Regions from separate parts of the Streptomyces sp. NPDC001970 genome, predicted to be linked through region 2. Evidence: riboswitches for the same ligand, from Rfam matches in the RefSeq annotation. Region 2 holds a riboswitch; each other region holds the start of a gene.
What was found. A riboswitch is a leader RNA that binds a small molecule or an ion and turns the genes downstream of it on or off. The one in region 2 is predicted to bind cyclic di-AMP.
Positions count from the first base shown of each region.

Region 1: another riboswitch for cyclic di-AMP. It lies ahead of ACWCP0_RS12915 (transglycosylase family protein); the one in region 2 lies ahead of ACWCP0_RS22445 (M23 family metallopeptidase).
Region 3: another riboswitch for cyclic di-AMP. It lies ahead of ACWCP0_RS01225 (NlpC/P60 family protein); the one in region 2 lies ahead of ACWCP0_RS22445 (M23 family metallopeptidase).
Region 4: another riboswitch for cyclic di-AMP. It lies ahead of ACWCP0_RS24585 (M23 family metallopeptidase); the one in region 2 lies ahead of ACWCP0_RS22445 (M23 family metallopeptidase).

Region 1 is NZ_JBSFDW010000008.1:114,205-118,396, forward strand. It holds gene eno (phosphopyruvate hydratase) at 1-675, opposite strand, end outside; gene ACWCP0_RS12915 (transglycosylase family protein) at 1,030-1,692, opposite strand; cyclic di-AMP (ydaO/yuaA leader) riboswitch at 1,696-1,866, opposite strand; gene ACWCP0_RS12920 (LysM peptidoglycan-binding domain-containing protein) at 2,126-3,064, opposite strand; gene ACWCP0_RS12925 (cytochrome P450 family protein) at 3,214-4,192, opposite strand, start outside.
Region 2 is NZ_JBSFDW010000018.1:152,895-157,086, reverse strand. It holds gene ACWCP0_RS22455 (STM4011 family radical SAM protein) at 1-124, shown strand, start outside; gene ACWCP0_RS22450 (SGNH/GDSL hydrolase family protein) at 85-876, opposite strand; gene ACWCP0_RS22445 (M23 family metallopeptidase) at 1,054-2,064, opposite strand; cyclic di-AMP (ydaO/yuaA leader) riboswitch at 2,069-2,226, opposite strand; gene ACWCP0_RS22440 (alpha-galactosidase) at 2,558-4,192, opposite strand, start outside.
Region 3 is NZ_JBSFDW010000001.1:258,432-262,623, reverse strand. It holds gene ACWCP0_RS01235 (NlpC/P60 family protein) at 1-307, opposite strand, end outside; gene ACWCP0_RS01230 (hypothetical protein) at 572-925, shown strand; gene ACWCP0_RS01225 (NlpC/P60 family protein) at 1,088-2,296, opposite strand; cyclic di-AMP (ydaO/yuaA leader) riboswitch at 2,295-2,458, opposite strand; gene pcrA (DNA helicase PcrA) at 2,678-4,192, shown strand, end outside.
Region 4 is NZ_JBSFDW010000021.1:129,660-133,851, forward strand. It holds gene ACWCP0_RS24575 (M16 family metallopeptidase) at 1-274, shown strand, start outside; gene ACWCP0_RS24580 (M16 family metallopeptidase) at 271-1,659, shown strand; cyclic di-AMP (ydaO/yuaA leader) riboswitch at 1,868-2,031, shown strand; gene ACWCP0_RS24585 (M23 family metallopeptidase) at 2,045-2,818, shown strand; gene ACWCP0_RS24590 (GntR family transcriptional regulator) at 3,004-3,687, shown strand; gene ACWCP0_RS24595 (HPr family phosphocarrier protein) at 3,836-4,117, opposite strand.

The DNA of each region.
Region 1 (4,192 bases), on a different contig from region 2:
GAGGATGAGGTCGAGGGCCTCGCGGTTCGAGTTCAGGTTCGGGGCGAAGCCGCCCTCGTCACCGAGACCGGTGGAGAGACCGCGCTCCTTCAGGACCTTCTTGAGGGTGTGGTAGACCTCGGTGCCCCAGCGCAGCGCCTCGGAGAAGGACTCCGCGCCGATCGGGGCGATCATGAACTCCTGGATGTCCACGTTGGAGTCGGCGTGCGAGCCGCCGTTCAGGATGTTCATCATCGGCACCGGCAGGAGGTGCGCGTTCGGGCCGCCCAGGTAGCGGAAGAGGGGGAGGTCCGAGGCCTCGGAGGCGGCGTGGGCGACGGCCAGCGAGACGCCGAGGATGGCGTTGGCACCGAGGGACGCCTTGTTGTCGGTGGCGTCCAGGTCGAACATCGCCTGGTCGATCAGGCGCTGCTCGGTGGCGTCGTACCCGACGAGCTCGGGGCCGATCTGCTCGATGACGGCGAGGACGGCCTTCTCCACGCCCTTGCCCTGGTAGCGGTTCGGGTCTCCGTCACGGAGCTCAATGGCCTCGAACGCACCGGTGGAGGCGCCGGAGGGCACAGCAGCACGGCCGGTGCTGCCGTCGTCGAGGCCGACCTCGACCTCGACCGTGGGGTTGCCTCGGGAGTCCAGGATTTCCCGGGCTACGACGACGTCGATGGACGGCACGAGCATCTCCTTCTGGGATGTGACGCTGAATGTGACGCAAGCGGTGCAGGGTCGCTTCGGCCTTGCGACATGAGCCTATCCGGCCCGGGGGCATCGGCCGGTCGGTGCCCGCCCCGTGGGACGAAAAAGGGAAGGAAACAGACAGAAACCCCGGCCTGGGGGCACCTCCCGCGCCCGCAGGGCTGCGGGGGAGCGTACGGGGGGAAGGTGCGCCGGGCCGGGGTGGCTGGGGGACGGGGGTGCGTGCGTCCGGTGGTCCGCCGGGTCCACCGGGGTAAGGGAGCCCCTAGGGGACTACGGGCGTCCCGGGAGTCCGGGTCGGGGAGCCCCGGAGCCGGGATCGGTCCCGGAGCCGGGCCGTCAGCTCAGGTGGAGCTTCTGGCCGGGGTGAATGACGTCCGCGTCGTCGATGACGTCCTTGTTCAGGTCGAACAGCTTCTTCCAGCCGCCCTTGACGTTCTCGGTCCCGGCGATCCTGCTGAGCGTGTCGCCGGCCTTGACCGTGTACTCGCCGTCGCCCTTCTTGACCGGGGCGGCCGCGCGAGCGGAGCGCGTGGTCGGGGCCTCGGCGCGCTTCGGCGCCGGGGCGGGGGTCTCGGCCTTGGGCGCGGCGGGCTTCGGGGCGGCCTCCGCGGCGCCACCGGTGTACGCGGCGTTGGACAGGCCCACGCCGCAGTGCGGCCACGCGCCCTTGCCCTGGCCGGCGAGGACCTTCTCGGCGACCGCGATCTGCTGCGACCTCGAGGCCTGGTCGGCGGAGGCCGCGTACGCCGTGCCGCCGTACGCGGCCCAGGTGGAGGCCGAGAACTGCAGACCGCCGTAGTAGCCGTTGCCCGTGTTGATGGACCAGTTGCCGCCGGACTCGCACTGGGCGACCGCGTCCCACTCGGAGGCGGTGGCGGCGGACGCCGTACCGGTCACGACGAGCGGCGCGGCTATCGCGGCACCGGTGACACCGGCGAGCGTTGCGAGGCGGATCGCCTTGGACGGGCGGCGGTGCGTGCCCTTGCCGGAAAGCAGCATGAAGTTTCCCCTCACCGACGCCTACGAGGTGAGCTGTCGGGTTCGGGCCAAGTGAGTTGCCCGGCCACGCGCGACCATTGCGCGCGGCTTCACCCCAAGCCGTGACCGTCCCTCATGGGGCGGACGCGGCACCTACCTTGGGTCCCCCGCTCCTGCCTACGGCGCTTGACGCGACGACTGTTCCCTTCGACCGACGGCAGGATTCGGCGTGACGGTCGACGGGGCCCGCGGTGGCGAGCGGTTCAGACCGTAAACGCACTTCTCCCCGATGTTCAAAGTCGAACATCGGGGAGAAAACGCCCTTACCTGCCCTGGACAGATGTCCGTTTTCGCAGGTGGGAGGCGGGTTGACCGGACTTGGCAGACGTAACACGCCAGTTGACCGGAAGAGACTCATGTCTCACTTGCGCAGAAGTGGACATAAGTACCCTAACTACTTCTTCAACTGCTTCTCCTTCAGGCCCAGATCGAGACTCTGGCCAGGGAGGATGAGGTCCGGGTCGGAGCCGACGGTCTCCTGGTTCGCTTCGTACAGAGCGGGCCAGCCGCCGGGCACCTCGTTCGCGTCCGCGATCGCCCACAGGTTGTCGCCGGGGCGGACGGTGTACCCATCTGCCGCAGCAGCGCCGTCTCGTGCCGATGCGTCATCCCGTGAGGCATGTCGACCGGATTCGCGATCATTGACCGAATTGCCCGCCTGATCCTCCTCGGCGGCAGAACCGCGGTGCTTGCCGGAGCCGCCCTCGGCGTCCGCGCCCTCGGTCACGTCCCGGGTGGACGCCGTCGACTCGGGGGTGGCGGACGGCTCGGTGGACGCCCCGCCCGAGGGCTTCCCGGACTGGTTGGGCGCAGGCGAGGCCGGACCGGAGGGCGGGGTCGAGGCGTCGGCCCCGTCGCCGAACGACGGCGGGTCCACCTCCTCGTCCGCCGAGCCGGTCGAGTCGCCCTTGGTGTTCGCGCCGGGCGTCAGCCCGGGGTCGACCTTGGCCTTGCCGCCGTCGATCGCGAGGCCGGTGATCACGGCGCAGCTCGCCCATGCCGACGGGCCCTGGGCGGCGAGCACCTTCTCGGCGACCGCGATCTGCTGCGAACGGCTGGCGAGGTCGGCGCGCGGCGCGTACGCCGTACCGCCGAACTCCTCCCACGTGTCCTGGGAGAGCTGCAGTCCGCCGTAGTAGCCGTTGCCGAGATCGGCGCTCCACATGCCACCGCTCTCGCAGTCCGCGACGCGGTCCCAGGTGGTGGCGTCGGCGGCGGTGGCGGAGCCCGCGCCCAGCAGCGGGATGGCGATGGCCGAGCCGGTCACTCCTGCGGCGACGACGAGGGCGGGAGCCTGGCGGGGGCGGCGGTGTCGACCGTTCCCGGAGAGCATGCGCGTGACCTTCCGTGTGACTGCAGGGGACCGGTGAGCCCCCAGGGGACCGAGGAGTCCCGAGTTGACGGTGAACGTAGCCGCATTCGAACGTCAGTCACAAGTCGATGCAGCGGAGATCACGTGAAAGTCACAGAGTTGATGGGCCGTCAGCTCGTTTGAGAAGTGAACCGAACGGGCAAGGTGCGCAATCCGCGCATGATGAGCCCCCCACGCCACCGCAATTCGGACGGATCGACCGCAAGTTGCAAGTCGGGCAGACGGGTCAGCAGCGTCGCCAGCGCGGTCTGCCCCTCCAGGCGGGCGAGCGGCGCACCGAGACAGTAGTGGATGCCGTGCCCGTACCCGAGGTGCTGGTTGTCCCGGCGCGCAAGATCGAGGACGTCAGGATCGGGGAACCGGTCCGGGTCGCGGTCCGCCGCCGCGAGGACGACGAGGACCGGGTCGCCGACGCCGATGTCCTGCCCGCCCAGGGTCAGCGACTCGGTGGCGAACCGCCACGTGGCCAGCTCCACGGGGCCGTCGAAGCGCAGGAGCTCCTCGACGCCGGTCTCGAGGAGCGTGGAGTCGCCGGCGGCGAGGGACGCCTGGAGCCGCGCCCGCTGCTCCGGATGCCGCAGCAGCGCGTACACACCGTTCCCGATGAGATTGACGGTCGTCTCGAAGCCGGCGAAGAGCAGGATGAAGGCCATGGCGGCGGCCTCGTTCTCGGTGAGGTGCTCGCCGTGGTCGGAGGCCTTGATGAGCCCGGAGATCAGGTCGTCGCCCGGCGCTTCCCGCTTCCGGTGGATCAGCTCGGCCAGATAGCCGCGCATCTTCTTCACCGACCGTGCGACCCCGCCGCGCGGCCCGCCGCCGTGCCGGATCATCATCCCCGCCCAGTCCCGGAAGTCGTCCTGGTCCTCCGGCGGGACGCCGAGCATGTCGCAGATCGCGTAGATGGGCAGCGGGAACGCGAACTCGTGGATGAGGTCGGCCTCTCCCTGAGCCGCGCCGTGCTGTTTCGCGACGATCGTGTCGATGAGCCGGTCCGTCAGCTCCTGTACGCGCGGCGCGAATTCGGCGACGCGGCGCGGCGTGAACGCCTTCGACACCAGCCGGCGGAGCCGGGTGTGGTCGGGCGGGTCG
Region 2 (4,192 bases):
CGTCCATCTGGAGTCGCTGCCGCTGTACGACCTGTTCGCGGGCGGGGTCCTGGAGCGGATCCCCGCCGCCGCGAACGGGAGGGTTCACAGCGGAAGCAGATCAGGACGCTTCGGCTCCACGTGATCACCGGAGGACTCGCCCCGCAGCCGCCTGCCGATCCACGGGGCGAGGTACTCGCGCGCCCAGTGGATGTCGTCGCGCCGGACCTCGAGCGTGCCGCGCGGCGGCAGCGGGGGCCATGGCTGGTCCGGGTCGACGGGGACGTGGAAGCCGAGGACCTGGGCGGCGCGGAGCGCCACGCGCGTGTGTCCCTCGGGGGACAGATGCAGCCGGTCGTCGTCCCAGGCGCGCCTGTCCTGGACGGACTTGAGCGACCAGAGGTCGAGGACCGGGCAGTCGTAGCGGTCGGCGATGGCGCGGACGTGCGCGGTGTACGTGGCGATCTTGCCGCGCAGGTGGCGCAGCACGGGCACACCGCGGGTGTCGAAGCCGGTGGTCACCATGACGGTGCCGACGGCCGAGGTGAGGGCGGCGACGGCTCGTTCGAAGCGCTCGGCGACGTCGTCGGGGTCGGTGCCGGGCCGGATGATGTCGTTGCCGCCCGCGCAGAACGTCACCAGGTCGGGGGCGAGTTCCCTTGCGCGCGGGACCTGTTCCGCCACGATCTGGTCGAGAAGGCGGCCGCGCACGGCGAGGTTGGCGTAGCGGAAGGTGTGCTCCGGTGCGCGGTCGTCGAGCAGGACCGCCAGGCGATCCGCCCATCCCACGAACCGACCCTCGGGTCCGGGGTCCCCGACGCCCTCGGTGAAGCTGTCACCGATCGCCGCGTACGACCCGAATGCCCTGTTTTCCCTTGATCTCGAATCGTCTGCCACGTCGAGACATCATTCACGGCGCTAAGTGACCTACGCCACCGTAGGGAGGGGTTGACGGGGCGTGAGATAGACCACCTGGTCAGTTTTCCGCTCAGCGGGAATATGGCGGCACACACACGCCCGCCGCCCTCCGGGTCAGGTCGGAGGGCGGCGGACGCTGCTGACGTTACGTCAGGTTCAGATCGAGACGCCGTACTGGCGGAGGTAGGCGAGCGGGTCCATGTCCGAGCCGTAGTTCGGGGTGGTGCGGATCTCGAAGTGCAGGTGCGGACCGGTGGAGTTGCCGGTGGAGCCGGAGAGGCCGATCTGCTGCCCGCCGGTGACGCTCTCGCCGGACGAGATGGAGAGCTGGGAGAGGTGAGCGTACTGCGAGTACGTGCCGTCGTCGTGCCGGATGACGACCTGGTTGCCGTACGCGCCGGCCCAGCCGGCCGAGACGACGGTGCCGGGGCCGACCGACTTGACGGAGGTGCCGGTGGGGGCCGCGAAGTCGACACCGGTGTGGTAACCGCTGGACCACATGGCGCCGGCGGTGCGGTAGGCGGTGGTCATGCTCGCGTCGACCGGGGCGAAGTAGCCGGAGAAGTTGCTCTGCGCGGCGGGGGCAGGGGCGGCGGCAGCGGCACCGGCGGGGGCCTGGGCGGCACCGGATCCGGACTCGGCGCGCACCTGCGTGCGTTCGGCCTTCGCCGGAGCCTCGGCCCGCGCGTCGGCCTTGGCGGGCGCCTCGGCCTTGGCGGGCGCCTCGGCCTTCGACGCCTTCGCCTTCGTCTTCTCCTTGGCGGGGGCCTCGGCCGGAGCCTTCGCCTGGGCCTTGGCGCCGAGCGTGAGCTTGAGACCCGGGTGGATGAGCGACGGGTTCTCGCCGACGGCTTCGCGGTTGTCCGCGTACAGCTTCTTCCAGCCGCCCCGGACGTCCTGCTCCACGGCGATCTTCGACAGGTAGTCACCGGACACGACCGTGTAGGTCTTGGCCGCCTTCCCCGTCCGGTCCGCCTGGGGGGCGGCGGCCTTCTGGGCGACGGTGGCGACGCGCTCGGGGGTGACGGTGGGCGCGGACGTGTCCGCGGCGTGCGCACCCGCGGCGCCGATCAGGGGGAGTGCGATGGCGGCACCACCCGTGCCCGCGGCGACGAATCCGCGCGAGATGGGGTTGGTCCTCGGACGACGATGCTTGCCCTTGGGCATGGCGAATTCCTCTCCGGCGCCTACGAGGTGAGCTGTCGGGTGCGGGCTGGAGACGCCCGGCCGCGAGGTGTGCGGCTTGACCCCTAGCCGTCCGGAACTCCGGTCGGCGTTCTACCTGGGTCCCCCGCTCCTGCCACGCGTGGGGGTGGGTGCGTATTCCGGTCGGCGGCAGGATTAGGCGGTCCGACCGGATTGCGGCGAACTTAAGGGAGCCGGTCGACGGGAACAAGCCACCTCATTAACCCGGCATTCACCCAGGTAGCGACAACAGGGAATTCCCGGTCACCCTCCGTCGATTACGGATCTGTGATTGCCTTGCGGACAAAGGCAATTGATTGCGGGACACGACAACAGAACGTCACGAATATGATCCCGCTCACGCAACGGAGCCCATCCCCCTTGTAACCGGGGCGTGTTCCACTAAAGGCCTCAATACGGACAGAAGCCCCAATAGGCATGAATCCCACTAGATGTGCCCGTAAGGGCGGAAGGGTCAGATCCGGCCGGACCTGCGCCTCAGCCGGAGCACCACCGCGTCGCGATCACCGCGCAGCCCCGTGTCCATTCCGTGATGCAGCAGCACCGCACCCCGGTGGACGGTCTCCGTGTCCAGACACTCGTACGCCGCCGCCGGGTCGAGCCCGCACAGCCTGAGCGCGGGCGGCCGCTCCCCGTGGCGCTGCGCCTCGAGCCAGGCCAGGACGATGACCTCGTCGCCGCGCACGTACTGCACAGCGCTCAGCCCGCCCTCCGGCGGGCGCAGCCGGTGGAGCTCGCCGTGCTGCACGACCGGCCTGATCTTCTTATAGAGGTCCACCCAGCCGCGGGCCTCGGTCAGCTCGTCCTCACTCCACCGCGCGAGGTCGCCGCCGATGCCCAGCACCCCGGCCATCGCGCTGACGAAACGGAACCGCAGGGAGCTGATCCTGCCGTTGAGCTGCACATTCGGGCTGTCCGTCACCCAGGCGGCCATGACCCGGGCCGGATGCAGCTGCGAGAAGCCGTGCTGGATGGCCAGCCGGTCCAGCGGATCGGTGTTGTCGGAGGTCCAGACCTGATCGGTACGGGAGAGTATCCCCAGGTCGATCCGGCCACCGCCGCCCGAGCAGGACTCGAAGGCGACGGCCGGGTGCGCCGCCCGCAGCCGGTCCAGCAGGGAGTAGAGCGCCTCGACGTGCTCGACCCAGAGCCTCTGGGGGTACGGCTCCCCCGGCCAGCCGGCATCCGTGAAGCAGCGGTTGAAGTCCCACTTCACGTAGTCGATGGGGGCCGAGGCCAGCAGCCCGTCCAGCTGTTCCCAGAGGTGGTCCTGGACGTCCTGGCGGGCGAGGTTCAGCACCAGCTGGTTGCGGAATTCGGTCCGGGCCCGGCCCGGACGGTGCTGGATCCACTCGGGGTGGGCGCGGTGGAGATCGCTGTCGGCGTTGACCATCTCCGGCTCGACCCAGATCCCGAACTGCATGCCCAGCGCGTGCACTTCGTCGGCGAGCGGCTTCAGCCCCTGCGGGAAGCGGTCCGGATTCGGCGTCCAGTCGCCGAGCCCGGCCCGGTCGCTGGTGCGCCGCCCGAACCAGGCGTCGTCCACGACGAAGAGCTCGACCCCGATCCCGGCCGCCCGGCGCGCCAGGGCCCGCTGCTGCTCCTCCGAGATGTCGAAGCCGGTGGCCTCCCAGGAGTTGTAGAGGACCGGCCGGGAAGCCCGCGCGTCCGGAATGACATGGGCGAGCTGCCAGGAATGCCAGGCGCGGCTTGCCGCGCCGAAGCCACCATCCGTCCAAAGTCCGGCAAATACGGGCGAAATATATGATTCGCCCGGCGCGAGGAGCAGCAGCCCGGAGTCGTCGTATCCGGCTCCGCCGTTGATCTGCACCCGGCCGTCGGGCAGGTGCTGGACGGCGATCCGCCATGATCCCGACCAGCCGAGCGCACAGCCGTACACCTCGCCCGTCTCCTCCGTGGCCTCACCGTCGTCGACGGCGACCCAGGGCAGGTGCTGGTGCCCGGTGTGCCCGCGACGCGACCCGAGCACCTTCTCGCCGTACGTGAGCTCCGACCGCACGAGAAGGGACTCGGCCGCCCAGCGGCCGTGCAGCTGCGAGAGCCGGCGCCGGTCGCGACCCGGCAGTGT
Region 3 (4,192 bases), on a different contig from region 2:
CGAGTGCGTTCCGCGAGGCGTTGAGCCGCTCCGTGCGCCTCGCCGCCTCGTCCCGCAGCTCGTCCAACGACTCACGGGCCCGGTCGGCGGCTTCCTTGGCGCCGTTGTACTTCTCGGTGGCCTCCTCGGCCTCCTGGTACAGCTTGTCGGCCTTGGCCTTCAGCTGCTCGGGCGTGGGGCGGGGCTCCGCGTGTCCGGAACCGTCGAAGGCGGTGGCGGTCGCGGCACCGGCGAGCGCGAGTGTGAGGGCGGTGCGGGCGGCCGGGCCGCCGATCGTGCGCTGCTTGGGTTTGCGGTGCGCTGCCACGAGGGCCAGTCCTTCCGGAGTCCGGCGGTTCGCGCCGTACGGTCCGGCGGCGGGCCGCACAGGGAACGGCCCACCGCCGGATCCATCGGCGTGGTGGCCGGCGTGCCGCCCGGACGTGCGGCGGCGTTGGGGAGTCGGTCACCTGGGGGAGGACGCTAAACCTCCGGGGCGCGGCGAAGTGGTGACATGACTGTTATTGGCAGGAGTCGGCGGGAGTCGGACCGCCGGGGTCGCTTTCGGACCGTACGGCTAGGCTCCCGTGCCATGGACATACTCATCAATGTCTTCGTCGCCCTGCACATCATCGGCATTGCGTCGTTGCTCGGCGGCTTCCTGACCCGGATGAAGGCGATGGGCGAGGGTACGGCGCGCTTCACGCCCGCGATGCTGCACGGCGCCCTGACCATGCTGGTCACGGGCGTGGCGCTGGTGGGGCTGAACCAGGCGGACGACCAGGCGGTCAACAACCTCAAGGTCGGCATCAAGCTGGCGGTGCTGGTGGTGATCCTCGCACTGGTCTACGTCAAGCGGGACGACGAGAAGGTGGGGAAGGGCCTGTTCGGCGCGGTGGGCGGCCTGACGCTGGCGAACATCTTCATCGCCACGTTGTGGACGTGAGTCGGCCGGGGGTCCGGGGGTTGTCCCCCGGGACGGCACGGCATCGCGATGTTGTGGTGTTGTCGACCTGAGCCTGGCGTCCGCGTAAGCCGTTCGCGCAAACACCTCACGCCGCAACGCGCCCTCTTCACAGGGCGCGTTGCGGCGTGAGTGCGAGTGGGTCTACGCGGGGCGGACGCTCCCGTAGATCGGCATGTAGTAGATCGACTCCTCACGGACGTTCGCGCCCGGCTTCGGGGCGTGGATCATCATGCCGTCGCCTATGTAGATGCCGACGTGGCTGATGTCGTCGTAGAAGAAGACCAGGTCACCCGGGAGGAGATCGTTCGTGGCCACGCGCTGGCCGACCTTGACCTGGTCCCACGTGGTGCGGGGCAGGTCGACGCCGGCGGCCTTCCAGGCGGCCTGGGTGAGGCCCGAGCAGTCGTACGAGCTGGGGCCGGTCGCCCCCCACACGTACGGCTTGCCGATCTGGGCGCGGGCGAAGGTGAGGACCTTCTCGGCCTTGGCGGCGTAGGTCCCGGTCCCAGTCCCGGTCCCGGTCCCAGTCCCGGTCCCGGTACCCGTCCCCGTCCCCGTGCTCGTTCCCGTGTCCTGGTTCTGTGCCTCCTGCTGCGCGCGCTCCTGTGCCAGGCGCTCGGCCTCGGCCTCGGCCTCGGCCTTGGCCTCCGCCTCCGCCTTGGCCTTCGCCTCCGCCTGGCGGCGGGCCTCTTCCTCGCGCTCTCGCTCCAGCGCCTCGAGCCGTGCCTTCTCCTCGGCCGTCAGCTGTGACAGCAGCGTCCGCGCCTCGGCGAGCTTCTTCTGGACCTGCTCCTTGCTGGTGCGCAGCGACTGCTGGGAAGCGGTCAGCGTCTCCAGGCTCGTGGTCGCCTTCGCACGCTGCTTCGCCGCCTCCGCCTGCTGGGCCTCGAAGTCGGCGACGGCGCCGCGCTGCTCGTCGGAGAGCCGGTCCATCAGATGGGTCTGGTCGAAGTACGCCTGCGGGCTGTCGGCGAAGAGCAGCGCGGCGGTCGGCGTGACCGCACCGGTCCGGTACTGCGCGGCCGCGTACGAACCGAGCGTGCGTCGGGCCTCGTTCAGCGATTCCGTGCGCTTGGCGACGTCGTCGAGGATCGTGTCCACCTCGCGGCGCTGCTGCGCGGTCTCCTCCTTGGCCCGGTTGTACTCCTGGGTCGCGGTGCCCGCCTGCCGGTAGAGGTCGTCGACCTTCTTCTGGACCTCTTCGATGCTGGGTCTCGGGTCGGCCTGAGCACTCTGGGCGGAGAGGAGGGTGACGCCCGCGAGGGCGGCCGTCGTGAACCCGACGGCGGGGGATTTCGTACGGGGACCTGTACGGGTGCGCGTCTTGCGATGCGACGCCAAGGCCGACATCTCCTTCCGTGGACCGCCTACCGGGTTAGCTGTCGGGTTCGGACGAAACGGAAGGCTGTCCTACGGGCCGAGTTGAGCTGGCCCGATTCACCCCGGTTGTGCATGATGGGTCCCCGGTTCCGAACTTCCTTGAAGAAAGCCCGGATTCGGCGTGGGCTGCCCGATTGGCGTTGGTCACCAAGGGGGTTCGAGCCGCCTGAGCGAGCACGCTAGCCAAACTGTGGTGCCCTTGTGAAGGACGATGCGCGATATGTCCGATACATTTCCGTGACCTTCGCGTGTCGTGGTCGATACGCTACGGAGCGTGCCGGGCCGGATTCGGGACGGTTGTCGCCAAGGCGGCCGCGGGCTGTCAGTGGGGCGGCCTAGACTCGTAGAGCGATGAGCAGCCTCTTTGACGACAGCTTCCTGGCCGACCTCCGGCGCACCTCGGGCCCGGCGGGTCCCCCGCCGCCCGGGCACGACGAGCCCTATGAGCCCGACGAGCACGGCCCCCACGAGGAGGTCCCGGACGACCTCTTCGAGGGGAAGTTCGACGTGCCTCCGGCCAGGGACGCCTACTACCGGGACGGAGCGCCCCGCACCGCCGTGGACCCGGCCGCGCTGCTCGACGGCCTGAACGAGCAGCAGCGTGCCGCCGTCGTGCACACCGGCTCCCCGCTGCTCATCGTGGCCGGCGCCGGCTCGGGCAAGACCAGGGTGCTGACCCACCGGATCGCCCATCTGCTGGCGACCCGCCATGTCCACCCCGGCCAGATACTGGCGATCACGTTCACGAACAAGGCCGCGGGCGAGATGAAGGAGCGCGTCGAGCACCTCGTCGGCCCGCGTGCCAACGCGATGTGGGTCTCCACCTTCCACAGCGCCTGCGTGCGCATCCTGCGCCGGGAGAGCAAGAAGCTCGGCTTCACCTCGTCGTTCTCGATCTACGACGCGGCCGACTCCAAGCGGCTCATGGCCCTGGTCTGCCGCGATCTCGACCTCGACCCGAAGCGCTACCCGCCGAAGTCCTTCAGCGCCAAGATCTCGAACCTGAAGAACGAGCTGATCGACGAGGAGACCTTCGCCGACCAGGCCGATGGGGGTACCTCCCAGGCCGGAGGCTCTGGGGGAGGCTTCGAGAAGACGCTCGCCGAGGCCTACCGGATGTACCAGGCGCGGCTGCGCGAGGCCAACGCTCTGGACTTCGACGACATCATCATGACCACGGTCCATCTGCTCCAGGCGTTCCCGGACGTCGCAGAGCACTACCGGCGCCGGTTCCGCCATGTCCTCGTCGACGAGTACCAGGACACCAACCACGCTCAGTACACACTGGTGCGCGAGCTGGTCGGCTCCGGGTACGAGGACCTGGACCCGGCCGAGCTGTGCGTCGTGGGCGACGCCGACCAGTCGATCTACGCCTTCCGTGGTGCCACGATCCGTAACATCCTCCAGTTCGAGGAGGACTACCCGGACGCGACGACGATCCTGCTGGAGCAGAACTACCGCTCGACGCAGACGATCCTCTCCGCCGCCAATGCCGTCATCGAGCGGAACGAGAGCCGTCGCCCCAAGAACCTGTGGACGAACGCGGGGGCCGGAGCACAGATCACCGGCTACGTGGCGGACACCGAGCACGACGAGGCCCAGTTCGTCGCCGACGAGATCGACCGGCTGACGGACGCGCGCGAGGCGAAGGTCGGCGATGTCGCGGTCTTCTACCGGACGAACGCCCAGTCCCGTGTCTTCGAGGAGATCTTCATCCGCGTCGGCCTGCCCTACAAGGTCGTCGGCGGCGTGCGCTTCTACGAGCGCAAGGAGGTCCGGGACGTCCTGGCCTATCTGCGCGTCCTGGCCAACCCCGAGGACAACGTCCCGCTGCGCCGCATCCTCAACGTCCCGAAGCGCGGCATC
Region 4 (4,192 bases), on a different contig from region 2:
GCGCGCCCAGGCACAGCTGGAGCGCGAGTGGCTGGACCGGCTCGGTACGGTCGCGGGCCGCGCCGACGAACTCTGCCGGTACGCCGTGCTGTTCGGCGACCCCCAGCTGGCGCTCAGCGCCGTCTCGCGGGTCCTCGACATCACTGCCGAGGAGGTCAGGGCCGTCGCCCAGGCCCGGCTGCGCCCGGACAACCGGGCGGTTCTGGTGTACGAGCCCCTCCAGGCCGCCGAGGGAACCGAGGACAACGACGACGAGGAGGGGGCGGACCAGTGACCGACGCTGCCGTGACCATGGAATTCCACCCGCAGCCGCAGGCGGGCGAGGCCAGGCCGTGGGCCTTCCCCGCCCCCGAGCGCGGTGTGCTCGACAACGGGCTGACCGTCCTGCGCTGCCACCGCCCCGGCCAGCAGGTCGTGGCCGTCGAGATCTTCCTCGTCGCCCCGCTGGACGCCGAGCCCGAGGGCCTCGACGGTGTTGCCACGATCATGGCCAGGGCGCTCTCCGAGGGCACCGACAAGCACACGGCGGAGGAGTTCGCCGCGGAGCTGGAGCGCTGCGGCGCCACCCTGGACTCGCACGCGGACCACCCCGGCGTCCGCGTCTCCCTCGAGGTGCCGGTCTCCCGCCTCCTCAAGGCGCTCGGCCTGCTCGCCGAGGCCCTGCGCGCGCCGCTCTTCGCCGACAGCGAGGTCGAGCGGCTCGTGCGGAACCGGCTGGACGAGATCCCGCACGAGACCGCCAACCCGGCCCGCCGCGCCGCCAAGGAGCTGTCCAAGCAGCTCTTCCCGGCGTCCTCCCGGATGTCCCGGCCCCGCCAGGGCAGCGAGGAGACCGTGGAGCGCATCGACTCCGCGGCCGTGCGGGCCTTCTACGAGGCCCATGTCCGGCCCGCGTCCGCCACCGCCGTGATCGTCGGCGACCTCACCGGTGTCGATGTGGACGCCGTGCTCGCCGACACCCTCGGCGCCTGGACCGGTGGCGCGGCCGAGAGCCGTCCCATGCCGCCGATCACCGCCGACGACAGGGGACGCGTCGTCATCGTCGACCGCCCCGGCGCGGTGCAGACGCAGCTGCTCATCGGCCGCATCGGCCCGGACCGCCACGACCGCGTCTGGCCGGCCCAGGTCCTCGGCACGTACTGCCTGGGCGGCACCCTCACCTCCCGTCTCGACCGCGTCCTGCGCGAGGAGAAGGGGTACACGTACGGCGTGCGGGCCTTCGCCCAGGTCCTGCGCTCCTCCGCCGACGGCACGGGCGCGGCCACGCTCGCCATCAGCGGCTCCGTCGACACCCCGCACACCGGCCCGGCGCTGGACGACCTCTGGAAGGTGCTGCGCACCCTCGCCGCGGAGGGCCTCACCGACGCCGAGCGCGACGTCGCCGTGCAGAACCTGGTGGGTGTGGCTCCGCTCAAGTACGAGACCGCTGCGTCGGTCGCGGGCACGCTCGCCGACCAGGTCGAGCAGCATCTGCCGGACGACTACCAGGCGCAGCTGTACACGCGCCTGGCCGGGACCGGCACCGTCGAGGCGACGGCCGCGGTCGTCAACGCCTTCCCGGTGGACCGGCTCGTCACCGTCCTCGTGGGCGACGCGGCCGAGATCGAGGAGCCGGTCAGGGCGCTGGGCATCGGTGAAGTGACTGTTGTCACGGGCTGATTGACCGCCGGTCGGCTCCGGCGCACCCGGAGGGCCCCGTTGGCATCGTGTCAACGGGGCCCTCCCGTATGTCCGTTTTATTGGAGAGGCTGCCTGTCTGGCCTGTGGCATGCACAACAAATCTCCGTGTCCGTTTGGTGATTGAAAGATGTCCGGCTTAGCGTCTTCTGCGCTGTCCGCCGGTTGCACCAGCCGCACCAGCGGCATCGGACAGCCATCGCCGAGTCCCCGTCGGGCGCGAGCCTGGGGAGCCGGGGACCCACATGTCCCCTGGGGTGAATCGGACGCCTTCGCACTCGTGCGGAGGGGCCCGTAGGAGACCTTCCTGCTCCGAACCCGTCAGCTAACCCGGTAGGCGAGAAGGAAGGAAAGGATCAGCCACTACATGGCGTTCACCCGTGCCACCGGGAAGCATCGTGGTCCGAGCCGGCTGACGCGCAAGCGCGCGGGCATCGCCGGAGCCGCGGCCCTCGCCACCACCGGCGTCATCGGAAGCCTCGCCTCCCCGGCGCTCGCCGCCGACACGGAAAGCCCGTCGTTCGAGGACACCGGCCTCACCCAGGCCGTCGCCGCCGACACCACCCTCGCCGAGCAGATCGACGCCCAGGCCGCGGCCCAGCAGTACGAGGCCGACCTGGCCGCCGCCCGCGCGAAGGCCGAGGCCGAGGCGAAGCGCAAGGCCGAGGCCCGCGTCAAGGCGGCCCGCGAGGCCAAGGAGCGCGCCGCCCGCGAGGCGGAGCGCAAGCGTCTGATGTCCTACACGCTCCCGGTCGCCGGCTCCTACGTCAGCACGGTCTACCAGGCGGGCGGCTCGGTCTGGTCCTCCGGCAGCCACACCGGCGTCGACTTCCACGCCCCGTCCGGCACTCCTGTCGTCGCCGTCGGCATGGGCACGGTCGTGGAGGCCGGCTGGGGCGGTGCCTACGGCAACAACGTCGTGATCAAGATGAAGGACGGCACGTACACCCAGTACGGTCACCTGTCGTCCATCGGCGTCTCGGTCGGCCAGACCGTCACCCCGGGCCAGCGGATCGGCCTGTCCGGGGCCACCGGCAACTCGTCCGGCCCGCACCTTCACTTCGAGGCCCGCACGAGCCCCGACTACGGCTCGGACATCGACCCGGTCGCGTATCTGCGCGGCCACGGCGTGAGCCTCTGACGTCCACTTCCGCATCCGTGGGCCCCGGCCCGGTCATGGAGACCGGCCGGGGCTTTCGGCGTATTCAGGCCAAAAGATATCCACGGATTCCGGCAGGCCATCGGAAATTCCGGCCGGCTGCAATAGAGTCACCGAACAGACATCGTTCGACTGGGTTTCGCGCGGATTAAAGGCGGAGGTTCGGTATGCGCATTCCTGCGCGCTCGGTATGCACGGCGATCCGCGACGACATCGTCTCCGGTGTCTTCGAGCGCGGCGGCCGGCTCACCGAGGAGCAGCTGGCACGCCGCTACGGCGTCTCACGCGTCCCGGTGCGCGAAGCGCTGCGGACCCTGGAGTCCGAGGGGTTCGTCGTCACCCGCAGACATGCGGGAGCGTGCGTCGCCGAGCCCACCGAGCAGGAGGCCGCCGACCTGCTGGAGATCCGGATGCTGCTGGAGCCGCTGGGCGCCGCGCGGGCCGCGCAGCGGCGCACGGAAGCCCACCTCAAAGTGCTGCGCGGCCTGGTCAGGCTCGGCCAGGAGCGGGCGCGCCGGGGCCAGGGGGAGGATTTGCGCTCGCTCGGCGGCTGGTTCCACGAGACCCTCGCGCAGGCCTCCGGCAGCCCCGGACTCATCGCGCTCCTCACCCAGCTCCGGCACAAGATCGCCTGGATGTACGCCGTCGAGCAGCCTGCTCAGCCGGTGGAGTCCTGGTCCGAGCACGGTGCGATCGTGGACGCGGTGTCGCGCGGCGACGCGGAGCGGGCGCGGGCGCTCACCGCGATGCACGCCGAGCGGATGGCGGGGGCGCACAGGTTGCGCATCACGACGCGCGGGACGGTGAGGGCTTCGCAACATGCCGTAAACACGGCGAGCGTCCGCAATTAACAAAAGCGCCGTATACAAAGAGGGGCTATTTGAAAGCGGCAGAGCCGCAGACCGGAATTCCCGGTTGCTGCGGCTCCGCCGTTTCCATTTATTTGTCATTACCTGCCGGGGTGCGGGTGCGAGGTCCGTACCCGGGGCGGGGCAGGGGTCAGACCGTCTCGGGGAGCTCCTCGAGACCCTCGGCGACCAGCTTCGCCAGACGGTCGAGGGCGGCGTCCGCGCCGTCCGCGTCCGAGGCGAGGACGATCTCCTGGCCGCCCTCCGCGCCGAGGCCGAGCACCGCGAGCATCGAGGCGGCGTTGACGGGGGTGCCGTCGGCCTTGGCGATCGTCACCGGGACGCCGGAGGCCGTGGCGGCACGGACGAAGATGGAAGCGGGGCGGGCGTGGAGGCCCTCGGCCCAGCCGACATTGACGCGGCGCTCAGCCATGGTGATGCCCTTCAAGTCCTCAGCGGTTGTCTAGACCAGTCTCTCATGTGTGGTGCAGTGCTCGGCAACGGCCGT